One region of the Phytobacter diazotrophicus genome, then DNA from elsewhere that is predicted to be linked to it. Evidence: predicted binding sites of a transcription regulator. Region 1 holds the regulator's gene; each other region holds the start of a gene.
What was found. Region 1 encodes PurR, which represses purine synthesis genes. Its sites were predicted from a motif close to CANGCAAACGTTTGCNTG; they were not measured.
Positions count from the first base shown of each region.

Region 2: purT (formate-dependent phosphoribosylglycinamide formyltransferase) is a predicted target of PurR. The motif match lies at 2,802-2,819, and genes of this name have one in related genera.
Region 3: carA (glutamine-hydrolyzing carbamoyl-phosphate synthase small subunit) is a predicted target of PurR. The motif match lies at 2,753-2,770, and genes of this name have one in related genera.
Region 4: purH (bifunctional phosphoribosylaminoimidazolecarboxamide formyltransferase/IMP cyclohydrolase) is a predicted target of PurR. The motif match lies at 3,186-3,203, and genes of this name have one in related genera.

Region 1 is NZ_CM125428.1:2,386,065-2,393,466, forward strand. Features, by position in the region: gene cfa (cyclopropane fatty acyl phospholipid synthase) at 1-235, opposite strand, end outside; gene punC (purine nucleoside transporter PunC) at 537-1,736, opposite strand; gene punR (DNA-binding transcriptional activator PunR) at 1,850-2,761, shown strand; gene purR (HTH-type transcriptional repressor PurR) at 2,778-3,803, opposite strand; gene cydH (cytochrome bd-I oxidase subunit CydH) at 4,102-4,191, shown strand; gene ACS0RQ_RS11715 (MFS transporter) at 4,358-5,527, shown strand; gene sodB (superoxide dismutase [Fe]) at 5,556-6,137, opposite strand; gene ACS0RQ_RS11725 (C40 family peptidase) at 6,258-7,094, opposite strand.
Region 2 is NZ_CM125428.1:3,428,591-3,435,992, forward strand. Features, by position in the region: gene ptrB (oligopeptidase B) at 1-1,136, opposite strand, end outside; gene ACS0RQ_RS16670 (tellurite resistance TerB family protein) at 1,215-1,874, opposite strand; gene yebF (protein YebF) at 1,971-2,318, opposite strand; gene ACS0RQ_RS16680 (YebG family protein) at 2,384-2,725, opposite strand; gene purT (formate-dependent phosphoribosylglycinamide formyltransferase) at 2,859-4,037, shown strand; gene kdgA (bifunctional 4-hydroxy-2-oxoglutarate aldolase/2-dehydro-3-deoxy-phosphogluconate aldolase) at 4,131-4,769, opposite strand; gene edd (phosphogluconate dehydratase) at 4,809-6,620, opposite strand; gene zwf (glucose-6-phosphate dehydrogenase) at 6,853-7,402, opposite strand, start outside.
Region 3 is NZ_CM125428.1:4,828,818-4,836,219, forward strand. Features, by position in the region: gene carB (carbamoyl-phosphate synthase large subunit) at 1-1,364, opposite strand, end outside; gene carA (glutamine-hydrolyzing carbamoyl-phosphate synthase small subunit) at 1,384-2,532, opposite strand; gene dapB (4-hydroxy-tetrahydrodipicolinate reductase) at 2,990-3,811, opposite strand; gene citG (triphosphoribosyl-dephospho-CoA synthase CitG) at 3,994-4,902, opposite strand; gene citX (citrate lyase holo-[acyl-carrier protein] synthase) at 4,862-5,431, opposite strand; gene citF (citrate lyase subunit alpha) at 5,431-6,951, opposite strand; gene citE (citrate (pro-3S)-lyase subunit beta) at 6,962-7,402, opposite strand, start outside.
Region 4 is NZ_CM125428.1:5,341,516-5,348,917, forward strand. Features, by position in the region: rRNA gene ACS0RQ_RS25825 (23S ribosomal RNA) at 1-826, opposite strand, end outside; tRNA gene ACS0RQ_RS25830 (tRNA-Glu) at 1,045-1,120, opposite strand; rRNA gene ACS0RQ_RS25835 (16S ribosomal RNA) at 1,206-2,747, opposite strand; gene purH (bifunctional phosphoribosylaminoimidazolecarboxamide formyltransferase/IMP cyclohydrolase) at 3,311-4,900, shown strand; gene purD (phosphoribosylamine--glycine ligase) at 4,916-6,208, shown strand; gene zraR (sigma-54-dependent response regulator transcription factor ZraR) at 6,205-7,402, opposite strand, start outside.

The DNA of each region.
Region 1 (7,402 bases):
CTTTCGTAAAAAACACATCCAGCCGGTCACATTCCCACCAGCCGTCCATATAACTTTCTCCCAGTCCGAGCGACCCCTCCTGCAAAACACGTTTAAAAAAATCAGGGTTTTTAACCTGAATATCAGATGCCGACGGTCCATTAACCTGGATACCGGCGCGGCTCAGCAACTCGTTTGCGATACGGAACCAGTTATCATCCCGTACGCTAACCTCTTCTATACACGATGAACTCATAACTTCTCCACCACCAGCAAGTGATCAGAACCTTAAAAGAGCGTAGACGCTTTTTGAGGTATGTGAGAAATCTCACGGTTTGCGCCGTGAGGCTGATATCCGACGTAGAACAGAGGAAGGGAGATGACCCTTGCCAGAAAGGCCTTCCATGGACAAACGGGAGCACTCCGGCTCCCGTTAATACCTAATATTTATCGTATTTGTAACTAGCCGGAAAAGAGTATAGGCCTCAAAATCCGCTGATACAACAGAAAACTGTTAGCAAGCTAATCACTAGACTGTAACATAGTCGCTCATGAAATTACGCGTGCGAGGACGACTCACTGGCTTCATCCGCATGAAAACTCTCACTTTCCTGGCGCTGCATTCGGTAGCCAAAAGCGACCAGAATGACCGTTGATAGCATCACGCTGGTGGTGGCGAGCAGCGGATGGGTAATCAGAGCCGATACCACCAGGCTTGCGATAAAACACAGCCCCAGTTGCAGTGTATTCTGCAAGGCGGCAGCCCGTCCGGTAGCCTGCGGGAAGGGGCGCAACGCCTGAGCTACGACAATCGGATAGATTGCGCCATTTGCCATCGCCATCAGACAGAAAGGGATCAGCAGGGCGGTCAGAGAGGCGCCAGGCATTAACCCCACGCCCCAGGTTGCCGCAACGCTCAATGCGAAGGCCAGCAGCAACCACGGTAATAAACGGGCACCAGACCATTTCTGCAATGCGGCGCGACAGCCGTAGCCCCCGACCAGAAAGGCGATAGTTTGCGGCACATAACTCAGGCCGATAATCGCCGGGCCGTAGCCCATTTCATGAAGAATAAACGGTGAACCGGTAAGCCAGGCAAAAAAGCTGGCTGAGCAGGCGGCATAAATCAGCACGTTGCCACGATAGGCTTTATCACGCAACAGCGCGGCGAAGGTCAGCGGCTGAGCGGTTGTTGCCGGTTTCTGCGCGCCAGGGCGCAGACGCAGTGCCGGAAGCATCAATATGACGGTGATGAAAAACAATGTGGCGAAGATGGCCTGCCAGGAGAAGTGCGCCAGAATCCAGCTACCAAGCAGCGGCGCAAGGGCAGGCGATAACCCTACCAGCGGCATGATGGTGGCAAAAATACGGTTTGTACGCTGCGCCGGATAGTGATCTGTCACCAGCGCCTGCCAGGTCACGGCAGCAGCACAGACCCCGACCGCCTGGACAAAACGCAACACCAGCAACCAGACAGCATCCTGAACCCACAACATACCAAGGCAGCCGACGGCGAAAATGGCCAGGCCGCTTAGCAAAATGGGTTTACGGCCATAGCGATCCGACAGCGGCCCCCAGACCAGTTGAGCAACGGCAAAGCCCGCAAGGAAAAGGCTCAGCGTCGCGCTGACCGCTGCGGCAGAGGTATTTAAATCTTGCTGAATATCGGCGAACGCTGGCAGGTACATATCGGTGGCCAGAAAGCCCAGTACGCTTAAGCCCGCGAGCCAGACTAAAAATCCTTTTCCAGGTTGCATGGCAGATCTCTTTTTTATGGCAGGTTAACAGGGCTCCAGAGTCTAAGGAGTGCAAGTCGGCTTGTGAAACGCTAATATTTGCACATTGGTTTCAAAATTTTTGCAGGCAGATTATGTGGTCAGAATATTCTCTCGAAGTGGTTGATGCCGTGGCGCGAAACGGCAGCTTTAGCGGTGCGGCACAGGAGTTACATCGCGTGCCTTCTGCGGTCAGCTATACCGTGCGTCAGCTTGAAGAGTGGCTGGCGGTGCCGTTGTTTGAACGTCGTCACCGGGATGTGGAGTTGACGCCGGCTGGCGTGTGGTTTTTGAAAGAGGGGCGTTCTGTTATCAAAAAAATGCAGATCACCCGTCAACAATGCCAGCAAATCGCCAACGGCTGGCGGGGGCAGTTATCTATCGCGGTCGATAACATCGTCAAACCGGAACGTACGCGCCAGATGATTGTCGATTTCTATCGCCATTTTAGCGATGTCGAACTGCTGGTCTCCCAGGAGGTGTTTAACGGCGTGTGGGATGCGCTGGCCGACGGGCGTGTCGAACTGGCTATCGGTGCGACCCAGGCGATTCCGGTCGGTGGCCGATATACCTTCCGCGATATGGGCATGCTGAGCTGGAAATGCGTGGTTGCCCGCCATCATCCGCTGGCGACAATGGTATCACCGCTCAGTGATGATACGTTGCGCAACTGGCCCTCACTGGTACGCGAAGATACTTCCCGCTCGCTGCCTAAACGCATCACCTGGCTTTTGGATAATCAGAAACGGGTTGTCGCCCCGGACTGGGAGTCATCTGCGGCCTGTTTGTCAGCCGGACTGTGTATTGGGATGGTGCCTGCGCATTTCGCCCGCCCGTGGATCGATCGCGGTGAGTGGGTTGCGCTGGCACTGGAAAACCCCTTTCCGGACGCCGCCTGTTGTCTGACCTGGCAGCAGAATGATGCCTCACCGGCGCTGAGTTGGTTACTGAGTTATCTGGGCGACAGCGAAACGCTGAACAGGGAATGGCTGCGGGAGCAGGAGTGAGCTGCTCCCGGCAGGATTAACGGCGATAGTCGCGGAACGGACCATCGGCAACCGAGCGGCGTTCAATCAGGCGCGGATGCACTTCAATCGACTGTGACTCTTCACGTTTGTTCACGATACGGTCAAGCAGCATGTTAAACGCGGTTTCCCCCAGCGAGTCTTTCGGCTGGTGAATGGTCGTTAGTGAAGGGGTAAAGAAACGCGAATTACGCACGTTATCATAACCGATCACCGAAATATCCTGCGGCACGCGCAGGCCCATTTCGTCTGCCGCACACAACGCGCCCATTGCCATAATATCGCCGCCGCAGAACACCGCGGTCGGGCGAGAGGACTGGGTCAGGATCTGTTGCATGGCGCGATAGCCGGACTCCGGCTCAAAGTCACCCTGCACGATCCAGTTTTCCGGCACGGTGATATGGGCCTCTTCCATCGCTTTCATAAACCCGCTCAGGCGGCCTGCGCCCGTATTGCGCTCAAGGGGGCCTGGGATAACGCCAATTTCGCGATGGCCGCGTTCAATCAGGTAACGGCCAGCCATATAGCCGCCGGCAAAGGCATTATCGATGACTGTATCGGTAAAATCGGCTTTTGCTTCGCCCCAGTCCATGACCACCATGGGAATGTGGCGATACTCTTCCAGCATACTGAGTAACGATTCCGGATATTCAGAACACATGACCAGCAGGCCATCCACACGTTTTTGCGCCATCATGGACAGATAGGCGCGCTGTTTTTCCAGGTTATTCCAGGCGTTACCGAGAATAAGGGTATAGCCTTTCTGGAAACAATTTTTCTCAACCGCCTCGATGATCTCAGCGAAATAAGCCGCCTCGCTACTGGTCGCCAGCAAGCCAATAGATTTGGTGTGATTGACTTTCAGGCTGCGGGCAACCGCGCTGGGGGAGTAATGTAATTCTTTAATCGCCGCCCAGACGGCGTTACGCGTCTCTTCTGCAACGAAACGCGTCTTGTTAATTACGTGTGATACGGTTGTGGTGGAAACGTTTGCTCGCTTCGCTACGTCTTTAATCGTTGCCATCAGATCTTACTCCAGACCATATCGTAAACTCCTGATAATACATAAGGTAAACGTTTGCCTTCCATCACCCTGTACCCATAGAAGGGATTGCAATACGCCGGGAAAAAGACACTGGACGTCAGGAGGGGAGTCAATGGCCGGTACGCTAATAAATTTAGCGTCGAATTTTGTCTGATCTTGACCAAAAGGGGAAGTGCTAAAACGTGTATCACCCTAAATCCTGCAAGATTTTTACGTTTATTTGTGCAAAAATGCGTTACATCACTTTTTGTGTGGAAATTAATAAGGAGAAAAATTGATGAGCACCGACCTGAAGTTTTCTTTAATGACTACCGTGATTGTACTTGCCCTGATTGTTGCTGCCGGGCTGACTGCCGCACTGCATTGATTTATCCCGAGGGAGAGGCTTCTCTCCCTCGTTTCACCCCTCGATTGTCATCAAATTAGCAATAGTCTTTTCCCATTTCGCTAACTTCTGTTTTTTGTGATTAATGTCATACTTTTGACTTCTGTGACGGTGTCGCGTGTCGACACGGCAATTCCGGAGTCTATTTATGAAGATTAATTTCCCACTGCTTGCCCTGGCGATTGGCGCTTTCGGCATCGGTACGACCGAATTTTCCCCCATGGGGTTACTCCCTGTTATCGCCCAGGGCGTGGATGTCTCGATCCCGGCGGCGGGTATGCTTATTAGCGCTTATGCCATTGGCGTGATGGTTGGAGCACCGTTAATGACGTTGCTGCTTTCACACCGGGCGCGACGTAATGCGCTGGTATTCCTGATGGCGATTTTTACCCTCGGCAATGTGCTCTCGGCACTTTCACCGGATTACACAACACTGATGCTCTCCCGCATTATCACAAGTCTTAACCATGGCGCTTTCTTTGGGTTGGGTTCTGTGGTGGCTGCAAGCGTGGTGGCAAAAGAAAAACAGGCAAGCGCAGTGGCGACCATGTTTATGGGGCTGACTATCGCCAATATTGGCGGTGTGCCCGCAGCAACCTGGCTGGGCGGGGCGATTGGCTGGCGCATGTCGTTCCTTGCTACGGCGGGGCTGGGGGTTATCGCCATGATCAGTCTCTATTTTTCCTTGCCGAAAGGCAGTGCCGGCGAACGTCCTGATGTGCGCAAAGAGCTGGCGGTCTTAATGCGACCTCAGGTGGTTTCCGCGTTACTGACGACGGTACTGGGGGCAGGGGCGATGTTCACGCTCTACACCTACATTTCACCGGTCCTGCACCGTATTACCGATGCCACCCCGGCCTTTATCACCGTGATGCTGGTGCTGGTGGGCGTTGGATTCTCCATCGGCAACTACCTTGGCGGCAAGCTGGCTGACCGCTCGGTCACAGCGACCCTGAAAGGCTTCTTGCTGTTATTGATCGTGATTATGGTTGCGATCCCCTGGCTGGCGCGCAGTGAGATCGGTGCGGCAATCAGCATGGTTATCTGGGGCGCGGCAACCTTTGCGGTAGTGCCTCCGTTGCAGATGCGTGTTATGCGTGTGGCACATGAAGCGCCCGGATTGTCGTCGTCAGTCAATATTGGCGCGTTTAACCTGGGTAATGCGCTGGGGGCAGCGGCAGGGGGTGCGGTGATTTCGGGTGGTCTGGGGTATACCGTTGTGCCGGTTACAGGGGCGATTATTGCAGGGATGGCGTTACTGTTGGTGCTGTTTTCCGGCAGAGCCAGCACAGAACGCACCTGCACAGCAGCAGAGTAAAAAACAGGAGGGTTTCCCCTCCTGATGATTACGCGGCGAGGTTCTTCGCGACAAACTCCCAGTTGACCAGCGTCCAGAAATGCTCCAGATAGTTTGGACGGGCGTTACGATAGTCAATGTAGTAAGCGTGTTCCCACACATCCACAGTCAGCAGCGGCGTGGCGTCGGTGGTCAGCGGTGTTCCGGCGTTTGATGTCGAAACAATGGCCAGTTTGCCATCGGCGTTTTTCACAAGCCACGTCCAGCCTGAACCAAAGTTCTTCACTGCGGCATCCGTGAATTTCGCTTTAAACTCAGCAAAGCTGCCAAAGGCTTCGGTAATCGCAGCCGCCACAGCACCGGTAGGTTCACCGCCTGCGTTCGGGGCCAGACAATGCCAGTAGAAGGTGTGGTTCCAGACCTGGGCTGCATTGTTAAACACGCCGCCCTCAGAGCTACGAATAATCTCTTCCAGCGTTTTGCCTTCCAGTGGGCTGCCTTTAATCAGGTTGTTCAGGTTGGTGACATAAGCCTGATGATGTTTGCCGTGATGGTACTCCAGTGTTTCCGCAGAAATGTGCGGAGCCAGGGCGTCTTTTGCATACGGTAATGCAGGTAATTCGAACGACATTGCTTCACTCCTTATTGTTGTAATGCACTCAATAACCTTATTGAGTGTAAGGATAGGGTAGCAAATCGAAAGGGGAGAAAAAAGAGAGAGTTACCTGCCGCATTAGCAGCAGGTACGAGATTAGCGGATGGTTTTTGGCGTAACCACTCTGCGGGCACCCACATAATGACGCTGCCAGTAATCTTCGCTTAATGAGGTAATCTGAATATCCTGGCCGCTGCGTGGTGACTGAATGAATTTGCCGTTGCCGACATACACACCCACGTGGTCGGCGGTACCACGACCTTGTGTACGGAAGAACACCAGATCGCCGCTTTCCAGTTCCGCAACGTTGACCGGAGAGGCATCACGCAGGTGATACATTTCGTTCGCGGTGCGAGGAATGCGGAATTTCACCAGATCTTTATAGGCGTAATAGACCAGACCACTGCAATCAAAGCCGGTCATAGGGGAGGTGCCGCCCCAATGGTAAGGTTTGCCAATCTGATTCATCAGTTTGGACATGGCAGTTTTCTGTACTTTTTGGATGCGGACTTTGTGCGCATCGGAAAGCGCAACAAGTTTACTGTTTTTCACTTTTACACAGTGCGGTTTATGACCTTTACGCTTTGTGCATTTTTCCGTCATAGCGGTAGCGGCGATGGGTTTCGTGCTGGTTTTGCTGTGACGGGAGGAATTCTTACTGGTGGTGTTTTTGCTGCTGGTTGACGATTTTTTCGTCACTGCCACTTTTTTATTTCCGGCTTTAGCCGTTGTTTTTGTTTCGGTGCGACTGCTTTTCTTTGATGTTTTTTCTGTGGTGGTTTTTTTCTTACTCTCGGATGCTTTCGCCAGATGCGTTGTCTTATGCACGGCCGAACCTCGCGTCTGCTCGGAAGCATTCGCTAATGGCGTGAAAGTCAACGTGGTGAACAACAAAGCACAGAGCGTGATCGAAGCTGTATGAATTCGCGCCACTGAGCAATCCCCTGATAAGTGCAGGCATTCAATAATGCTTGCGTATGATTTAGAACCGCGTCGATTCTAATCTAAAAAAAGCACAAAAGTTAATAGGGTTTTTGCATCTAAAACTGTGTTTCGTTAGCAAGCGCAAAAAAAATCACCAATTGACTCTGGAAGAAGCTCAAATGTTGAACTATTGACGTGCGGTGAAACGTAAGATAAGTGATATTTTAAAAGCAACTTATCGCGACAGACGATAAAATAATGAGTGGTGAACAAAATGTTATTTTCGGTTACGCACCTTAACCGTTACAATGACGACT
Region 2 (7,402 bases), 1.0 Mb from region 1:
TAGCCATAGCGCAGCCGCGAGGTCTCCGGCTCCGGGTTATAAGCAAGCCAGGTAACATATGCCGGATCGTCAAACGCGATTCCGGTGACTTCTCGCGTCTTGCGGTTGATCTGCCGCAGACTGGTGAGACCACGCTGTCTTTCCTCAACCACCAGCCAGTCGGTAAACAGGGTGAATCCTTCCAGCATGACATTATCTCTGGCAGGAATCAGTACCTCCCAGCGTCTTTCATCGCGCACTTTGGTGCGATACAAGCCGAAATTTTTGCCATCGCGGTTTGAACGCAAATAGAACGAGTGCTGAAAATGATCGAGGCTGTAATCGTGATCCTTACGACGCGGTAAAAAACAGAGCGGCTGTGCATCCGGCAATTCAGCATCCAGCAGCAATACCTCACTGGTCGTCGCACTCGCAAGATGAATAATGATGTAGTGTTGGGAGCTGGTTTTGCTCAGGCTGACGTAAAAAGTGTCGTCCGCCTCTTCGTAAATCAGTTCATCTTGCGTTGAGGGCGTTCCGACGGTGTGACGCCAGACCTGGTAAGGCAACAAAGTCGTGGCATGCTTACGCACATAATAAAGGGTCTCTGAATCGTTAACCCAGACACACCCCGGTGAGACATTGTCGAGCATCTCCGGATACCAGTTGCCGGTTTCCAGGTTACGAAAGCGTACCCCATACTGGCGGCGCGACAGGTAATCCTCGGAAATGGCCATAAGCGTATTATCCGGCGAGATGGCAATCCCACCGAGGGTATAAAATTCGCTATGCGAAGCGCGCTGATTCGCGTCCAGCAGCACCTGCCACTCATCCCATTCAGCAGACAGCGCTGACTGGCGTTGGTAAATGGGATACTCACACCCCGGCTCAAAGATGTGGCGATAGCGATAGCCATTCTTAACGTAGGGCGCTGAAACCTCGCGCTGCGGAATACGCGAAATGATCTCTTGCAGCAGACTATCCTGTAGCGCCTGCTGAGAAGCCATAATACAGCGGCCGTACTCGTTTTCAGCTTGCAGGTACTCAAGTACGTCTGGCTGCGAACGGGTGTCGTCGCGCAGCCAGTAATAGTTGTCCAGTCGTGTATCGCCATGAACTGTCATAGCGTGGGGAATTTGTTTTGCTTTCGGCGGCATAGCTCTGTTCTTATTTGTTTAACACACTATAAGGTTGGCAAAAGCCGCGCGTGATGCAAGCGAAACGAGAAAGTAGCGTTAGTCGATGAGCCTCTTTTTTTGTTGTCGAAGGTCTTCTTCGATACCGTCCCGAACCTCCTGGGGGATCTTAAGCGCATCACCTAAAGCACCCAGATAGCTGCGCTCCATAAAGTGGTCGATATCTATCGCAGCACAGCTCAGGAAGTAGACTTCCAGCGCCTCTTCCTCATTTTTGATGCCTGATGCAAGCCGGTGCGGATCCAGCGGTTGTTCGATCGCTCTCGTAATCAGCGCTCTCCCCTGTTCCTCAATACCAGCCTCGCTCAGGTGTTGTTCGATAGCGGCACGTTCTCTGTCATCAATATGTCCATCGCTCTTCGCGGCAAACACCAGGGCCAGAATCAGACGTTCCGTGCGCGCATCAATAGACGAACTCTGTTGACCAAACTGTGCTTCCCCCTGATGGGCAGTACGCACTTTATCTTTGTACTTATTCCACAGCACGGTACCCGCCACGGCCCCGCCGCCAACAAGCAGCGCACTGGTACCGTATTTGGTCAGTAATTTGCGAGAGGATTTGCTGGCGACCAGCAAACCGGCAAGCCCTCCTAAAGCACCGGGCACGAGTAATTTGCCGAGGTCCTGCCCGCCGGAGGAAGACGATGACTGGCCTTGTTGGCCAAGAAGAGACTGTAATTGGTTTAACCAGTTTGACATGATTCCCCTCACTTAATCGTTTCGTAAACGAGAAGCCTAAGCGAGGGGGTGTCAGGAAATGTCTAAAACAGCAAAAGATGAGAAAAGGTAGCAGCCTTAACGAGGCTGATACTCCGCTTTTCCTGCTTTACAATCGATTTTGACGAGATAGTGAATGTCTGTACTCTTGCCGCGAACCGTCAAGGGAACATCCCATTGATCGTTCTTACCCCGAATGTCTTTCGGCGTAACCCAGGCAACGGGATCCGCCTGGCCAAGTTTTTTTTGGTCATCAGCCCAGCGTACGATGCGGTTTTGCAAATAATCGCGTTTGACGCTCGCAGCGATCCCTTCGGCGTTCATGCCTTCGCAAGAGGGAAATTTCACCGATTTGGCAGTGGCAGCCGACGCGACTACGCTGCCCGCCAGTAATATTGTACCCAGCAACATTCCTGCTATTTTCATGCTTTTCTCCTGTGCACAGAGCCCAATCAAAGCATGGTACAAATTACTGGCAGTGCAAGCCGGGATCAGGCGGCAGAGCGTTTCGCTTTTGACTTAATATCAACCGCGTCTGATGACTCAATTTCTGCGTCATCCTGAGCCACTTCTGGTACGCTTTCCTGGGTATCCGAACCTGGTAGCTTACCGGACTTCAGGATATGGCTGAGCACATCTTTTTGTTCAGCCAGCCAGAGCGCCATTTGATCGCGCTGGCCTTCTTCAAGCGTCACTGGCGCTTCGCCCAGCCAGCCTTCAAGTACCTCGGCCAGGTCGAGCATTTTATCGTAAGCGTCAGCTTCCTTTTTGCTGGCAAAAGACATTTTTTCCTCACCTTCACGAATCACAACATACTTGACTTCAACCGCCATGATGCAGCCCCTTTTAACTGTATTTATATACAGTATAGTACTGCGCCATTTATCAGAGCGCAAGTCGTAAAAGACAGACGCAAACGTTTTCGTATATACTGCCGCCAGATTTTTTTAAGAAGGTCGACTTACTATGACTCTATTAGGTACTGCGCTGCGTCCGGCGGCGACTCGCGTAATGTTATTGGGTTCAGGGGAATTAGGCAAAGAAGTGGCGATTGAATGCCAGCGTCTGGGCATTGAAGTCATTGCCGTAGACCGTTATGCCGACGCGCCCGCAATGCATGTGGCCCACCGCTCACATGTTATTAATATGCTTGATGGTGAGGCGTTAAAAGCGCTGGTCGCGCTGGAAAAACCGCATTTTATCGTGCCGGAAATCGAAGCGATTGCCACCGATACACTGCTGGAGCTGGAAGCTCAGGGGCAGCATGTTGTGCCCTGTGCACGGGCAACCAAATTGACCATGAACCGTGAAGGTATCCGTCGTCTGGCAGCCGAAGAACTTGCCCTTCCTACATCAAGCTACCGCTTTGCCGACAGTGAAGAGGCATTCCGTCAGGCCGTTGATGAGATCGGTCTGCCCTGCATCGTGAAACCCGTAATGAGTTCTTCCGGTAAGGGCCAGAGTTTCATTCGCAGCGCAGAGCAACTGGCGAAAGCCTGGGCGTATGCGCAACAAGGCGGGCGCGCAGGTGCCGGTCGCGTTATCGTTGAAGGTGTGGTGAATTTTGATTTTGAAATCACCCTCTTGACCATTAGCGCCTCAGATGGCGTGCATTTCTGTGCGCCAGTCGGTCATCGCCAGGAAGATGGCGACTATCGTGAATCCTGGCAGCCACAATCAATGACCGACCTTGCGCTGGAACGTGCTAAAGAGATCGCCAGTAAAGTGGTACTGGCTCTCGGGGGCTATGGGCTGTTTGGTGTCGAATTGTTCGTCTGCGGCGATGAGGTGGTCTTTAGCGAAGTCTCTCCGCGTCCGCACGATACAGGCATGGTCACGCTGATTTCTCAGGATGTTTCAGAATTCGCCCTGCATGTTCGCGCCTTCCTCGGTCTGCCCATTGGGCAAATCCGCCAGTACGGACCGTCGGCATCGGCGGTGATCTTGCCCGAGCTGAAAAGCCAGAACGTCACGTTTGATAACGTGCAAAATGCCGTTGGTGCGGGCCTGCAGCTCCGTCTGTTTGGCAAGCCCGAAATCGACGGTACGCGTCGTTTAGGCGTTGCGCTGGCAACGGCAGATACCGTTGAAGAAGCTGTTGAACGTGCAAAAGCCGCAGCGGCAGCAGTGAAAGTGGCGGGTTAAATTAGGCCATGCAAAAAAAGCCCGGTAGCAGTGACGCTTACCGGGCTTTTCAATTTTATGAGCAGTCAGCAATACGCCGCCCACTGAAACAGATTACTTCGCGCCTTCTACCGCTTCGCGAGCCAGTTTCGTGATGCGATCATAATCGCCTGCTTCCAGCGCATCGGCCGGAACCAGCCAGGAGCCACCGATACACAGCACGCTTTTCAGCGCCAGGTAGTCACGGTAGTTCGCCGGAGAGATACCGCCAGTCGGGCAGAAACGCACCTGAGAGAACGGACCTGCGATGGCCTGCAGCGCTTTGGTGCCGCCGTTTGCTTCCGCCGGGAAGAATTTGAACTCTTTCAGACCGTAGTCCATGCCCAGCATCAGTTCTGAAACCGTGCTGATACCCGGAATCAACGGGATGGTGCCTTCGGTGGCGGCTTTCAGCAGCGGCTCAGTCAGACCCGGGCTGATCGCGAACTGCGCACCCGCTTCTGTGACTTCTTTCAGTTGCTGCGGGTTAAGGACGGTACCAGCACCGATAATGGCGTCCGGCACTTCTTTTGCAATCGCGCGAATCGCATCGATGGCACAGGCAGTACGCAATGTCACTTCAAGAACGCGCACGCCGCCTGCAACCAGTGCTTTCGCCATGGGGACAGCGTGCTCCAGTTTGTTGACAACGATAACCGGCACTACCGGGCCAGTTTTCAGGATTGCTTCTGCACTCGTTTTCCAATTTTTCATCAGAATTATTCTCTCGCCTGAACTAAAAATCTTGTCGTTTTAAAAAGTAATGCAGGTCGCGCCCTGCTCGGCACCGGAAAGTTTTTCTCGCAGTGCGCCAAACAGCTCGCGTCCTGTGCCAACGCGCGCAGCGCTCAGGTCAGGAATATGCGGCTGACGTGCAGCAAGCTCGTTATCATCGACCAGCAGCGTCAACTCGCCGGTCTGTCCGTTTACACGGATGATGTCGCCATCACGTACTTTCGCCAGTAATCCACCGTCATACGCTTCGGGTGTCACATGAATCGCTGAAGGCACTTTACCTGATGCGCCGGAGAGTCGTCCATCTGTAACCAACGCAATTTTGAAACAGCGGTCCAATAATACACCAAGTGGCGGCATAAGTTTATGTAATTCTGGCATGCCGTTCGCTTTTGGTCCCTGGTGACGCACCACCACGACGCAATCTTTGTTCAATAGCCCCGCATCAAAGGCCGGTAACACATCATGCTGACTCTCAAATACCACCGCCGGCGCTTCAATGACCTGATATTCAACTGGCACGGCAGAGGTTTTCATCACCGCGCGGCCAAGGTTGCCGCTCAGCACTTTGGTACCGCCATGACGAGAGAACGGTTTCTCAATTGTGGCGATAACGTCCGCATCCAGCGACGCTGCCGCCCCTTCGCGCCAGTCCAGTTCACCGTTATTGAGCCACGGTTCCATGGTGTAACGGGTGAGGCCAAAACCGGCCACCGTGTTGACATCCTCATGCAGCAAACCGCCCTTAAGCAGTTCCCGCATTAACACAGGTACGCCACCCGCCGCCTGGAAGTGGTTAATATCCGCCGGACCGTTCGGATAGAGTCGCGCCAGCAGCGGCACCACGTCCGACAGTTCAGAGAAGTCATCCCAGTTAATAATGATGCCCGCAGCGCGCGCCATCGCCACCAGATGCATAGTGTGGTTGGTGGAGCCGCCGGTTGCCAGCAGTGAAACGATACCGTTAACCACCACTTTTTCATCGACCATTTTGCCTATCGGCATCCATTCACTGCCGTTACCGGTTAAGCGTGTCACCTGGCGTGCGGCAGCCGAAGTCAGCGCTTCACGCAGCGGTGCATCCGGATGCACGAAGGAAGAGCCCGGCAGTTGCATGCCCATGAATTCAACGACCATCTGGTTGGTATTGGCCGTACCGTAGAAAGTACACGTACCCGGTGCGTGGTAAGAGGCCGCTTCGGATTCCAGCAGTGCCATACGATCGACTTTGCCTTCTGCATAAAGCTGACGAATGCGTACCTTTTCTTTATTTGCCAGACCGCTGGCCATCGGACCTGACGGGATAAACACGGCGGGCAGATGACCAAACGAAAACGCAGCCATCGCGAGGCCGGGGACGATTTTGTCGCAGACGCCAAGGAACAACGCCCCGTCAAACATATTATGCGACAGGCCGACTGCCGCCGACATGGCGATCACTTCACGGCTCAGCAGTGAAAGCTCCATCCCGTCCTGCCCCTGCGTAACCCCGTCACACATGGCCGGAACACCACCTGCCACCTGGCCGACCGCGTTCACAGAATGCAGCGCTTTGCGGATGATATTTGGATAGGTTTCGTACGGTTGATGTGCTGAAAGCATATCGTTATAGGAGGTGATGATGCCGATATTGTTACGCAGCATACTTTTGAGCGAAGCTTTGTCGTCAGGCTGACAGGCGGCAAAGCCGTGGGCCAGGTTTCCACATGCCAGCGAGGAGCGGTGTACGGTTTCACTCTTCGCCTGATTGATGCGTTTTAAGTAGGCAGTTCGGCTTTCGCGCGAGCGTTCAGCAATGCGATTTGTTACGCGTAACAATACTGGATTCATAAAGGCTCCTGAAATTTATCTGTCCGGGACAACGGTATACAGGAGGTTTTCAGCCTTTTAATTCCAGCAGAAACGCCGCCACACCGCGCCCAAAGGCAAAATTACTGTAGCCAGTGTAATAAAAAAAGCTCCGCTGGTGAATCCAGTCGGAGCCTGAAAGTTGAAATATTGGCCTGATTTCTGAGTTAGATCATGTTACCGGTAAAACTGCGTAACATTGGCAACAATCTGATTACTCAAATTCGTTCCACGAACGGCCATCACGGGTGATCATCGCCACAGAGGCGACCGGTCCCCAGGTCCCGGCCTGATACGGTTTCGGCGAGTCGTTATCCATCGCCCAGGCTTCGGTGATGGAGTCAACCCACTTCCACGCTTCTTCAACTTCGTCACGGCGCACGAACAGCGCCTGAATGCCACGCATGGTTTCCAGCAACAGGCGCTCGTAAGCGTCCGCCAGATGCGTTTCGTTGAAAGTTTCGGAATAGCTCAGGTCCAGCTTCGTGGTCTGCAGATTGTGCTTGTGATCCAGCCCCGGCACTTTATTCAGTACCTGGATATCCACGCCTTCGTCTGGCTGCAGACGGATCGTGAGCTTGTTCTGTGGCAGATCCTGCCATGACTCTTTAAAGAGGTTCAGCTCCGGTGTTTTGAAATAGACCACGACTTCGGAGCATTTCGTCGGCAGGCGTTTACCCGTGCGTAGATAGAACGGCACGCCCGCCCAGCGCCAGTTGTCGATATCCACGCGAATAGAGACGAAGGTTTCGGTGTTACTGGAT
Region 3 (7,402 bases), 2.4 Mb from region 1:
AGGTTGAAAACGCCATCAACGGACAGGCCTGCACGGAAGGCATCGGCGATGTACCAGATACGCTCAGCGCCAGCGTCTTTCAGCTCGCGACGGATTTTGGTCAGCGCTTCCGGGTCATCCAGGCTCACTTTCGGGTCAAAGCCGGTTGCGCCCACTTCCAGGCCGCGCAGCGCTTTTTGCAGGGATTCCTGCTGGGTGCGGCCAATGGCCATCACTTCACCGACCGATTTCATCTGAGTGGTCAGGCGGTCGTTGGCGCCAGCGAATTTCTCAAAGTTGAAGCGCGGGATCTTGGTGACAACGTAGTCGATAGACGGTTCGAAGGACGCCGGGGTACGACCACCGGTGATATCGTTCATCAATTCGTCGAGGGTGTAACCCACCGCCAGTTTCGCCGCCACTTTGGCAATCGGGAAGCCGGTCGCTTTCGAGGCCAGCGCGGAGGAGCGGGAGACTCGCGGGTTCATTTCGATAACAATCAGACGGCCATTTTTCGGGTTAACCGAGAACTGAACGTTAGAACCGCCGGTTTCCACGCCGATTTCACGCAATACCGCCATCGAGGCGTTACGCATGATTTGATACTCTTTATCGGTCAGGGTCTGTGCAGGCGCAACGGTGATGGAGTCACCGGTGTGGATGCCCATGGCGTCGAAGTTTTCGATGGAGCAGACGATGATACAGTTATCGTTTTTATCACGCACCACCTCCATCTCGTACTCTTTCCAGCCAATCAGCGACTCATCAATCAGCAGCTCTTTTGTCGGGGAAAGGTCCAGACCGCGTTCACAAATCTCTTCAAACTCTTCGCGGTTGTAGGCGATACCGCCGCCCGTTCCGCCCATGGTGAAGCTGGGTCGAATGATGCACGGATAGCCCACGTCAGCAGCAACGGCGAGCGCTTCTTCCATATTGTGCGCGATACCGGAACGCGCGGTTTCCAGGCCGATTTTCTTCATCGCCACGTCGAAGCGGCGGCGGTCTTCGGCTTTATCAATCGCATCAGCGGTGGCACCGATCATAGTGACACCGAACTCGGCCAGCACGCCCTGGCGTTCCAGCTCCAGCGCACAGTTCAGCGCTGTCTGGCCACCCATGGTCGGTAGCACCGCATCCGGACGCTCTTTTTCGATGATTTTGCGTACCACTTCCCAGTGGATCGGCTCGATATAGGTTGCATCCGCCATTTCCGGGTCGGTCATGATCGTCGCCGGGTTGGAGTTCACCAGAATGACGCGATAACCCTCTTCACGCAGCGCTTTACACGCCTGCGCACCGGAGTAGTCGAACTCACACGCCTGACCGATAACAATCGGGCCGGCGCCAAGGATCAGGATGCTTTTTATGTCTGTACGTTTTGGCATGGCTCTTTTTCGCTCCTGATTATTTAGCAGACTGACGGTAAATCTCAATTAACTCGATAAAATGGTCGAACAGCGGCGCAGCGTCGTGCGGGCCCGGGCTTGCCTCAGGATGGCCCTGGAAGCTGAATGCCGGTTTATCCGTGCGATGAATCCCCTGCAGGGTGCCATCAAACAATGACTTATGCGTGACGCGCAGGTTTGCAGGCATGGAGGCTTCATCTACTGCAAAACCGTGGTTCTGTGCGGTAATCATCACGGTGTTGTTATCGATATCTTTTACCGGGTGGTTGCCGCCATGGTGACCGAACTTCATCTTCACGGTTTTCGCGCCGCTCGCCAGCGCCAGCAACTGGTGGCCAAGACAGATACCGAATACCGGAATGTCGGTCTCAAGGAATTTTTCGATTGCCTCGATAGCGTAATCGCACGGTGCCGGGTCGCCAGGACCGTTAGAGAGGAAGATACCGTCCGGATTCATTTTCAGGACATCTTCCGCCGACGTTTTCGCCGGAACGACCGTCAGACGGCAGCCTCTGTCCACCAGCATACGCAGGATGTTACGTTTTGCGCCGAAGTCGTACGCCACGACATGCAGCGGCAGTTCATCTTCGCTTTTCGCTTCCGGCAATTCGCCTTTCAGTGTCCAGCTCCCCTGCGTCCAGCTATATGGCTCGGCAGTCGTCACTTCTTTCGCCAAATCCATCCCGTTCAGCCCCGGGAAGCTTTTCGCTTTCTCCAGCGCCAGAGCGGCATCCAGATTGTCCCCGGCGATAATGCAGCCGTTCTGTGCGCCTTTTTCACGCAGCAGACGCGTCAACTTACGGGTATCGATATCGGCAATCGCCACGATGTTATGGCGTTTCAGGTATGAAGAGAGGTCTTCGGTATTACGATAGTTGCTGGCAATCAGCGGCAGGTCGCGAATGACCAGGCCTTGCGCATGTACCTGAGAGGATTCTTCATCGGCGGCATTGGTGCCGACATTACCAATATGGGGATAAGTAAGGGTGACGATTTGGCGGGAGTAGGAAGGATCAGTGAGGATTTCTTGATAACCGGTCATTGAAGTATTGAAAACGACTTCCCCAACCGCCGAACCTGTTGCCCCTATGGCCCGACCGTAAAACTGGGTTCCGTCTTCCAGAACCAATAGCGCTGACTTAATCAAAACACCCTCCAGAGAATATTCACTCACTTTATTTGCATATTAATTCAATTATAAGCCTCGAATCAATGCAAATTTGCGTAACCGCGAATTTTTTGCAAACGGCGGCATTCTGGAGACATGAAGGGTAAAAGTCAACTCATAGCGCATCTTTTTCATGTCTTTTTGCGCCCCAGAAAAGAATAGCACGATTTAGAGGGCAAAAAGATCACATTACCGGAGGAAGGAAAACGCTTGCGTCGTTATAAAACTGGTTACATGGACTCAGCTTTAGTAAAAAGTGGACCAGACGGTCAAAATTTACATTTCAGCAACCATAATGGGACGGAAGACAGACATTAATAGGGGTTTAAAATGGTGAATCAGATAAAATGAGGAAAAATAAAAGGGCAATAAAATATTGCCCTATGCAATCAATACATTACGACTGCAACAACCACATCACGATGGGTAATAACTTTTACAAATTGTTCAAATCCAGCACATCCCGCATGTCAAAAAGGCCGGTTTCTTTGTTTTTTAGCCATAAAGCAGAGCGAACCGCACCATTAGCAAACGTCATTCGGCTTGACGCTTTATGGCTAATTTCAACGCGTTCACCGATATCAGCGAACATCGCTGTATGTTCGCCGACAATGTCACCCGCGCGAACGGTAGCAAAGCCAATTGTGCCCGGTACACGCTCGCCGGTATGGCCTTCACGTGCATAAACAGCACAATCTTTTAAATCTTTATTCAATGCCTGGGCAATAGACTCTCCCATAGCCAGGGCGGTCCCTGACGGCGCATCCACTTTATAGCGGTGATGTGCTTCGATAATTTCTATATCGGTGTAACCCCCCATCACCTTCGCCGCTTTTTCCAGCAGCTTAAGCATTACGTTCACGCCAACGCTGAAATTCGCCGCAAAAACAATGGCAATCTCTTGCGATGCCTCGCGAATTGCCGCTTTGCCTGCATCATCAAAACCGGTGGTACCGATAATCATCCCTTTGCGGTGCTGGCGACAAAACGCCAGATGAACAAGGGTTCCCTCCGGACGGGTGAAATCGATCAGTACATCAAAATCGTCCTTTACCGCCTGCAGATCGCTGCTCACGGTAACGCCTGTCGTACCCACGCCAGCGAGCTCTCCTGCATCGCTGCCCAGCAGGGAAGAACCTTCCCGCTCCAGTGCTGCGCCAAGCGCGACGCCATCCATCTGCTGGGTTGCCTGAATTAACTGGCGGCCCATACGCCCGCCGGCCCCCGCGATGGCTACGCGGATTTGTGCATCATGCATAGTTGTACTCTTTTGTTAATGAAATGCTGAAAATCGTTCTCAGATTAACCAGCCCGCGTCGGGGCTACCAGCCGAAAACACCGATAATTAGAATTAAATGATAAACAGCGGGAAATATCAGTAAAAGACATGATTCATCCCGCAGGATGAATCAATAGTCTGGGAAGAAAATGAAGTGAAACTTACTCAGAATAGAAAGGGCCCGTCGGGAAATGACTCAAAAACCAGGTCACTGCCAGTAAATCAGCACTGCCACCAGGGCTTAGATTACGGGCGATAAGCTCGTCATCCAGTTGCTGCATCGCTTCAATTCCGCCTTCGACCAACACTCCACCTTGCCATAATAATTTTTGTGCCTCCTGCTGAACATAATTAAGTCCTTCCAGTCCACCTCGGGATACAAGGTTGGTATCATCATTCCAGGCCATCAAATGCAGAAGCGTTTGCAACAGCGCAAGATTCGCATCCCCACACTCCCGTAAAACCCGATTGTAAACAGGCAGAGCCTGCGTTCTCACGGTACGAAAACCGCTTTCGGCTTCCCCTCGTGCGCCGGCCAGACCATAATGTAGAAAATGCATCCCACCTTTACTCAGCTTCCCATCTTTGTCTGATGAGAGTTCACGCGCAACAATATGCTTGCACATACGGGCCACATGATCGCAAATGAGATTTTGCTCAAGTGGTTCCTCAAGTGCGCGAATTCGCCCTATAGCCGTACTTAACAGACCAAAAGCAAATATCGCGCCACGGTGTGTATTTACGCCACCAGTCGCCTGTAACATATCGTTCTCACAGGCCAGTCCAGGCGGACGCAGCATAACCAACACTGTCTGCGGATCCAGCTTCGCGGTACTATTACCCATGATAAAAAACTTTTCCATCCATGGTGCAATCGCCGCCGTGCTGCGCTCAAAGGTGGCCAGATCCATATCCCGATGGGCACCGGAATTGCGAATGTCCACTAGTCCCGGTTTAGGTGTTAACTGCACCTCAACCAGCAGCGCGCGCGCCACTAGTCCGATAACATCTTCGGCTTTCAGCGTTACGCTAACTGGCGTATACCGTTCCGTCACTACGTCCACGCTCATAGCTATCAATCCTTCGTGCAATTTCATCCAACAAGAGATCGAGAGAGTGAGCTCGACCTCGCGCACAGACATGGGCATCCTGCTGACAAATCAGGCATTGCCTGGCAGGTAGCCCCAGTTCACGACGTGAAAGCAACCGGCCGTCGCTATTAATCACATCAAGATCCCAGAGCCTTCCCAGTGGATGCTGTTGCTCCAGCATCACCAACTGCCGTTTCAGCGCTTCGGCAGGTGCGCAGACCGCCGCCATCCATTCCGGGCCGCTCAGCGCCCCCGTCTGCGCTTCCCAGACGCGGACCCATTCCATCTGCTGACAGACCACCGTGATCTCGCGCTGCGCATACTCAGCAACACGCTGCCATACAGGGGAGTTTTTGACTGCTCCAGGCGTCACCAGTGAAAATGAAATCAGCGGCAGTCGATAACAATCCAACGCCTGACGCTGACGCGCCGCGCGGCTATCGCGTGCGTGGAGCATCATTTTAAGCGTTACCGGCTGACCATTGGCGAGGAGGTCTGCGCCGTTCATCAGCGTTTAACCTGGCGGATCACGTCGATCACCGATCCATCGCGATAGCGCACCACCGCCACAACCCGATCGGTAAAGACGATAGGCTCCGGTTTGCCCGTCAACTGCTCCGCGCGCTGCTGGAGTTGTTCGATTTTCACTAGCGCTACGCCAGCCTGCCTCAGGTTATCAATCAGATCCTGACGTGCCGGGTTCACTGCGATGCCGTGATCGGTCACGAGCACATCGACGCTAGCGCCGGGAGTTACGGTGGTGAGCACCTTCTCCACCACGCAAGGAATGCGCCCGCGTACCAGCGGCGCGGTAATAATGGTGAGATCTGCCCCCGCCGCCGTGTCGCTATGTCCGCCGGACGCGCCGCGCAGGACACCGTTCGAACCGGTCAACACGTTCACGTTGTAATTCACATCAATTTCCAGTGCGCTGAGCATCACCACGTTCAGACGTTCGCATGCCGCCCCCTTAGAGCCTGGATTGGCGTACTGGTTGGTAGAAATCTCAATGTGGTTAGGGTTTTGCGCCAGAGAACGCGCGGCGTCACCGTCAAAGGATTGGGTATCAAGCAGTGCTTTGATCAGCCCTTTTTCATGCAGCTCCACCATCGTGCCAGTGATTCCTCCGAGCCCGAAGCTGGCGGTAATATTGTGGCGACGCATTTTATCTTCGAGGAAGCGCGTTACCGCCAGCGACGCGCCGCCGGTTCCGGTCTGCATGGAAAAGCCGTCGTTGAAATAGCCGGAATGTTCAATCACCTGCGCCGCCTGACGCGCAATCAGCAGTTCACGCGGGTTACTGGACAAGCGGATCGCCCCCGCCGTGATCTTCGCCGGATCACCCACTTCATCGACCTGAACAATATAATCCACCTGATCCTGCGCAATGCTCGCCGGATAATTCGGGTACGCAACCCACGCTTCCGTCAGCAGCACCACGCATTTGGCGTGTTCGGCATCAACCTGCGCATAACCTAACGAGCCGCAGCGCGATTTACCGCTAAAACCGTTGGCATTACCGAACTCATCGCAGCACGGTACGCCGAGGAAAGCGACATCGATCTTCAGCTCACCGCTCTGGATAAGCTTCACCCGCCCACCGTGAGAGTGGATCTGCACCGGATTATCCATCAGCCCGGCGGAGATCTCCTCGCCTAACTGACCGCGTAACCCGGAAGTGTAGATCTGGCGGACCACGCCATTTTTAATATGTTCGATAAGCGGCCAGTGCGCGTCAATCAGGGAGCTGGAGGCCAGTGTTAAATCGCGAAAACCCATTTCCGCCAACTTCGCCATCACCATATTGACGACCTTATCGCCGCCACGGAAAGCGTGGTGGAAGGAAACGGTCATCCCGTTTTTCAATCCTGAGCGGCGTATCGCCTCCTCCAGCGAATCGCAGACTTTACGCTGACGTTTGTCCGTTTCACAGATCAGCCATGGGCTGTTGGTTGTGACACCAGCGTAGGGCTGCAATCCTTCCGGCACGACATAATGCTGATTTAGCATGTTTACGGTCTCTTTCATGGTTCCCTCCTTAATCACGAATGCCGGAAGCGGACAGCGCTACTACTTTACGTGCGTGGTTGATAATGGGGCCGTCAATCATTTTGCCATTCAACGACACCACGCCAAGCCCACGAGATTCCGCCTCTTCCGCTGCGGCAATCACTTCCTGCGCATGTTCCACCTCTTTTAACGTCGGCGAATAGGCCTGATGCAACAGCTCAATTTGGCGCGGGTTCACCAGCGACTTGCCGTTAAAACCAAGGCCTTTCGCCAGCTGCACCTCTTTGAGGAAACCTTCTTCATTATTAATGTCGGACCAGACAACGTCGTAGGCGGCAATGCCCGCAACGCGCGCCGCGTGCAGTACCGCGCAACGGGCGTAGAACAGTTCGGTACCATCGCCGCGGCAGGTGCCCATATCCATCACATAGTCGAAGGCCGCCAGCGCAATCGCCACCATGCGCGGGCT
Region 4 (7,402 bases), 2.7 Mb from region 1:
AAATAGCTTTCGGGGAGAACCAGCTATCTCCCGGTTTGATTGGCCTTTCACCCCCAGCCACAAGTCATCCGCTAATTTTTCAACATTAGTCGGTTCGGTCCTCCAGTTAGTGTTACCCAACCTTCAACCTGCCCATGGCTAGATCACCGGGTTTCGGGTCTATACCCTGCAACTTAACGCCCAGTTAAGACTCGGTTTCCCTTCGGCTCCCCTATTCGGTTAACCTTGCTACAGAATATAAGTCGCTGACCCATTATACAAAAGGTACGCAGTCACCCCATTAAGAGGCTCCCACTGCTTGTACGTACACGGTTTCAGGTTCTTTTTCACTCCCCTCGCCGGGGTTCTTTTCGCCTTTCCCTCACGGTACTGGTTCACTATCGGTCAGTCAGGAGTATTTAGCCTTGGAGGATGGTCCCCCCATATTCAGACAGGATACCACGTGTCCCGCCCTACTCATCGAGCTCACAACCTGTGTGCTTTCGTGTACGGGGCTGTCACCCTGTATCGCCGGACTTTCCAGACCGTTCCACTAACACACAAGCTGATTCAGGCTCTGGGCTGCTCCCCGTTCGCTCGCCGCTACTGGGGGAATCTCGGTTGATTTCTTTTCCTCGGGGTACTTAGATGTTTCAGTTCCCCCGGTTCGCCTCGTTTGACTATGTATTCATCAAACGATAGTGCAACGGATTGCACTGGGTTTCCCCATTCGGACATCGCCGGGTCAAAGGTTCATATCACCTCGCCGGCGCTTTTCGCAGATTAGCACGTCCTTCATCGCCTCTGACTGCCAGGGCATCCACCGTGTACGCTTAGTCACTTAACCTCACAACCCGAAGATGTTTCTTTCGATTCATCATCGCGCTGCAAAAATTTGAGAGACTCGAACACACCGCCATCTGTTCTTATTACGGAGAACAGACACTGTGTGTCGTTTCAATTTTCAGCTTGATCCAGATTTTTAAAGAGCAAATATCTCAAACATCACCCGAAGATGAGTTTTGAGATATTAAGGCAGGTGACTTTCACTCACAAACCAGCAAGTGGCGTCCCCTAGGGGATTCGAACCCCTGTTACCGCCGTGAAAGGGCGGTGTCCTGGGCCTCTAGACGAAGGGGACACTTAAGTCTCACTCGCAAGACGCCTTGCTTTTTACTTTTCATCAGACAATCTGTGTGAGCACTACAAAGGCAGGTTCTTTAAGGTAAGGAGGTGATCCAACCGCAGGTTCCCCTACGGTTACCTTGTTACGACTTCACCCCAGTCATGAATCACAAAGTGGTAAGCGCCCTCCCGAAGGTTAAGCTACCTACTTCTTTTGCAACCCACTCCCATGGTGTGACGGGCGGTGTGTACAAGGCCCGGGAACGTATTCACCGTGGCATTCTGATCCACGATTACTAGCGATTCCGACTTCATGGAGTCGAGTTGCAGACTCCAATCCGGACTACGACATACTTTATGAGGTCCGCTTGCTCTCGCGAGGTCGCTTCTCTTTGTATATGCCATTGTAGCACGTGTGTAGCCCTGGTCGTAAGGGCCATGATGACTTGACGTCATCCCCACCTTCCTCCAGTTTATCACTGGCAGTCTCCTTTGAGTTCCCGGCCGGACCGCTGGCAACAAAGGATAAGGGTTGCGCTCGTTGCGGGACTTAACCCAACATTTCACAACACGAGCTGACGACAGCCATGCAGCACCTGTCTCACGGTTCCCGAAGGCACTAAGGCATCTCTGCCGAATTCCGTGGATGTCAAGACCAGGTAAGGTTCTTCGCGTTGCATCGAATTAAACCACATGCTCCACCGCTTGTGCGGGCCCCCGTCAATTCATTTGAGTTTTAACCTTGCGGCCGTACTCCCCAGGCGGTCGACTTAACGCGTTAGCTCCGGAAGCCACGCCTCAAGGGCACAACCTCCAAGTCGACATCGTTTACGGCGTGGACTACCAGGGTATCTAATCCTGTTTGCTCCCCACGCTTTCGCACCTGAGCGTCAGTCTTTGTCCAGGGGGCCGCCTTCGCCACCGGTATTCCTCCAGATCTCTACGCATTTCACCGCTACACCTGGAATTCTACCCCCCTCTACAAGACTCAAGCCTGCCAGTTTCGAATGCAGTTCCCAGGTTGAGCCCGGGGATTTCACATCCGACTTGACAGACCGCCTGCGTGCGCTTTACGCCCAGTAATTCCGATTAACGCTTGCACCCTCCGTATTACCGCGGCTGCTGGCACGGAGTTAGCCGGTGCTTCTTCTGCGGGTAACGTCAATCAACACGGTTATTAACCGTACTGCCTTCCTCCCCGCTGAAAGTGCTTTACAACCCGAAGGCCTTCTTCACACACGCGGCATGGCTGCATCAGGCTTGCGCCCATTGTGCAATATTCCCCACTGCTGCCTCCCGTAGGAGTCTGGACCGTGTCTCAGTTCCAGTGTGGCTGGTCATCCTCTCAGACCAGCTAGGGATCGTCGCCTTGGTGAGCCATTACCTCACCAACTAGCTAATCCCATCTGGGCACATCCGATGGCAAGAGGCCCGAAGGTCCCCCTCTTTGGTCTTGCGACATTATGCGGTATTAGCTACCGTTTCCAGTAGTTATCCCCCTCCATCGGGCAGTTTCCCAGACATTACTCACCCGTCCGCCACTCGTCACCCAAGGAGCAAGCTCCTCTGTGCTACCGTTCGACTTGCATGTGTTAGGCCTGCCGCCAGCGTTCAATCTGAGCCATGATCAAACTCTTCAATTTAAAAGTTTGATGCTCAATGAATTAAACTTCGTAATGAATTACGTGTTCACTCGTTGAGACTTGGTATTCATTTATCGTCCGAGGACGTTAAGAATCCATGTCACCTTGAGTGCCCACACAGATTGTCTGATAAATTGTTAAAGAGCAGTGCAACGCGGCTTTCGCTCACCGTTGCGAGGTGGCGTATATTACGCTTTCCTCTTTCAGAGTCAACCCGTTATTTCAGGATTTTCTCTTCAACCGACTCGGCTGTTTGTGTGAAGTGATTCACATCCGCCGTGTCGATGGAGGCGCATTATAGGGAGTTCTCCGCAGGCCGCAATAGAAAAATTGCAGAAAAATGACTGACTGCTGCATTCCACAGCAAAAGCCCGCCTTATACCCTTTTGCACACAGACTTATCCACAATGCTGCGAAAAAGTGAAAATTCGCGAGCGTTGCGCAAACGTTTTCGTTAAAATGCCCCCGCTAAAACAAGGATGCCCCGTAAGGGGCGTTAGCTGAGTTTTTAGATGAAAATTCAGCTAACGCTCTCTGTAATCGTCAAATCCAGGGGATTTACCATGCAACAACGTCGTCCAATCCGCCGCGCGCTGCTCAGTGTTTCTGACAAAGCCGGTATCGTCGAATTCGCCCAGGCACTTTCTGCACGCGGTGTGGAACTGCTATCTACAGGGGGCACTGCCCGTCTGTTAGCTGATAAAGGCCTGCCGGTGACCGAAGTTTCCGATTACACCGGTTTCCCGGAAATGATGGATGGACGCGTTAAGACCCTGCATCCGAAAGTGCATGGTGGGATCCTTGGCCGCCGCGGCCAGGATGATGCCATCATGGCTGAGCACAGCATCTCTCCTATTGATATGGTCGTTGTTAACCTTTATCCGTTTGCCCAGACCGTCGCCCGCGAAGGCTGTTCTCTGGAAGATGCGGTAGAGAATATCGATATCGGCGGCCCGACCATGGTGCGCTCGGCGGCGAAGAACCATAAAGATGTCGCCATCGTTGTAAAGAGCAGCGACTACAACGCTATTATTGAAGAGATGGATGCCAACGAAGGCTCCCTGACCCTCGACACCCGCTTCGACCTCGCCATTAAAGCCTTCGAACACACCGCCGCCTACGACAGCATGATCGCCAACTATTTTGGCAGCATGGTGCCGGCCTATCACGGCGAGACAAAAGAAGCCGCCGGCCGCTTCCCGCGCACCCTGAACCTGAACTTCATTAAGAAGCAGGATATGCGCTACGGCGAAAACAGCCACCAGCAGGCAGCCTTCTATATAGAAGAAGAGATCAAAGAAGCCTCTGTTGCGACCGCGCAGCAAGTTCAGGGCAAAGCGCTTTCCTATAACAATATCGCCGATACCGATGCCGCACTGGAATGTGTGAAAGAGTTCAGCGAGCCGGCCTGCGTTATCGTTAAACACGCTAACCCATGCGGCGTAGCGGTCAGTTCCTCTATTCTGGATGCTTACGATCGCGCGTACAAAACCGACCCAACCTCCGCGTTCGGCGGTATCATCGCCTTTAACCGCGAACTGGATGCGCAGACCGCGCAGGCTATTATCTCCCGCCAGTTTGTAGAAGTGATCATTGCACCGTCTGCGACTGAAGAAGCCCTGAAGATCACTGCCGCGAAACAGAACGTCCGCGTGCTGACCTGTGGTGAGTGGACCGCACGCGTCCCCGGTCTTGATTTCAAACGCGTTAACGGCGGCCTGCTGGTTCAGGACCGCGATCTGGGTATGGTGACCGAAGGCGAACTGCGTGTTGTTTCCAAACGCCAGCCGACCGAACAGGAACTGCGTGATGCGCTGTTCTGCTGGAAAGTGGCGAAGTTCGTGAAATCCAACGCTATCGTGTATGCCAAAGAGAACATGACCATTGGCATAGGCGCAGGTCAGATGAGCCGCGTCTACTCCGCGAAAATCGCCGGGATCAAAGCAGGCGATGAAGGTCTGGAAGTGAAAGGTTCCGCGATGGCCTCTGATGCGTTCTTCCCGTTCCGTGATGGTATTGATGCCGCTGCCGCCGTTGGCGTGAGCTGTGTGATTCAGCCAGGCGGTTCTATCCGTGATGACGAAGTGATTGCCGCTGCCGACGAACACGGTATTGCGATGATCTTCACCGACATGCGTCACTTCCGCCATTAATTTTCGGAGCAGACAATGAAAGTATTAGTGATTGGTAACGGCGGGCGCGAGCACGCGCTGGCATGGAAAGCGGCACAGTCACCGCTGGTCGACACCGTTTTCGTCGCACCGGGCAACGCAGGCACAGCGCTGGAACCCACGCTGCAAAACGTCGCCATTGGCGTAACCGATATTCCGGCGCTGCTGAGCTTTGCTCAGAGCGAGAAGATTGATCTGACCATCGTTGGCCCGGAAGCGCCGCTGGTGATTGGCGTTGTGGATGCGTTCCGTGCCGCAGGGCTGAAAATCTTCGGCCCAACCGAAGGCGCTGCTCAACTGGAAGGCTCTAAAGCCTTCACCAAAGATTTCCTCGCGCGTCATAACATTCCGACAGCGGAATACCAGAACTTCACCGAAGTGGAACCTGCGCTGGCCTGGCTGCGCGAAAAAGGCGCTCCGATCGTTATCAAAGCAGACGGTCTGGCTGCCGGTAAAGGCGTGATCGTGGCAATGACGCTCGAGGAAGCCGAAGCGGCCGTCAATGACATGCTGGCTGGCAACGCCTTTGGCGACGCAGGCCACCGTATCGTTATCGAAGAGTTCCTCGACGGTGAAGAAGCCAGCTTTATCGTGATGGTTGACGGTGAGCATGTGCTGCCTATGGCGACCAGCCAGGATCATAAACGCGTCGGTGATGGCGATACCGGTCCGAATACGGGCGGTATGGGCGCTTATTCCCCCGCTCCGGTGGTGACGGATGAAGTCCACCAGCGCACCATGGAGCGTATCATTTGGCCAACCGTTAAAGGTATGGCCGCCGAAGGGAATACCTATACCGGCTTCCTGTATGCCGGTCTGATGATCGACAAACAGGGCAACCCGAAGGTTATCGAGTTCAACTGCCGCTTCGGCGATCCGGAAACCCAGCCGATCATGCTGCGCATGAAATCCGATCTGGTGGATCTGTGTCTCGCAGCCTGCGATGGCAAGCTGGATGAGAAAACCTCCGATTGGGATGAGCGCGCGTCTCTTGGTGTCGTTATTGCTGCGGGTGGTTATCCGGGTAATTACAACACCGGTGACGAGATCCACGGACTGCCGCTGGAAGAAGTGGCGGATGGCAAAGTCTTCCACGCCGGCACAAAGCTTTCCGACGATGACCGCGTTCTTACCAACGGCGGTCGCGTGCTGTGCGCGACTGCGCTGGGCCACACCGTTGCCGAAGCACAGAAGCGTGCATACGCCTTAATGGAAAATATCCAGTGGGAAGGTAGCTTTAGCCGTAAAGATATCGGTTATCGCGCAATTGCCCGCGAGCAAAACAGCTAACGGCTGAGCTTTGCCAGCAGCGTTTTGCGCGTGATGCCCAACTGACGGGCGGCTTCTGTTTTGTTGCCGCCCGTTTTTTCGAGCGCAGCGAGGATCGCTTCTTTCTCTACATCGACCAGCGGCTGAATAACATCATCGCCGTGTGGCGCGTTCGCAATCGGCGTACCGACAATCGCCAGTGGCAGCTCGCGCTCAGAAATAAACTCTCCGGTCAGCAAGACCACCGCCCGTTCAATCGCATTCTCCAGCTCACGAATATTGCCCGGCCATGTGTAGTGAATCAGCAAGTCCATCGCCTGCGGCGTAAATCCCTGTACCGCTTTACGGTTACGCTCGGCGTAACGTTGCAGGAAATAACGCGCCAGCGGAGGGATATCTTCCCTGCGTTGACGCAGCGGCGGCATGTCGATAGTCACGACGTTCAGGCGGTAGTAGAGATCCTGACGAAAACGCCCGGCGCTAACCTCCCCGGCTAAATCCCGGTGGGTGGCGGCAATCAGCCGTACGTCAACCGAAAGGGTCTGGTTGCTGCCCACGCGCTGCACCTCGCGCTCCTGAATCGCCCGCAACAGACGCACCTGCATTAACGGGGAGATATCGCCGATCTCATCGAGGAAGAGCGTGCCGCCATCTGCTTCAACAAAGCGCCCGTCCCGACGTTTGTCCGCGCCGGTGAACGCGCCTTTCTCATGGCCAAACAGCTCCGACTCCAGCAACGACTCGTTGAGCGCCGCACAGTTGAGGGTAACCAACGGCCCGTGGCTGCGACCACTGCTGGCGTGCAGCGCCCGTGCGACCAGCTCTTTCCCGGTTCCCGACTCGCCGTGAATCAATACCGTCGCATCGGAGGGCGCAACCAGCGCAATATTATTCAGCAGCGCCCGCATCGCCGGGCTATCCCCCACCATGCCAAACTGAGCAGCGGGGGTGCCTGTGACAGGGGACTCACTCAGCCGCGTATGCGCCAGCGCCTGAGACAGCGTCTGCTGCAACTTGTCAAAGTCCAGCGGCTTGATGAGGTAGTCCAGCGCACCGGATTTCAGCGCCTCCACTGCGGTATCGACGCTGGAGTACGCGGTCATGATCAGAACGGGAATCGACGGGTTCAAGATTTTGATCTCTTTCAGCGTTTCGATACCGTCCATCTCCGCCATGCGAATATCGCAAAGCACCAGATCAAACACCTGCTGACGT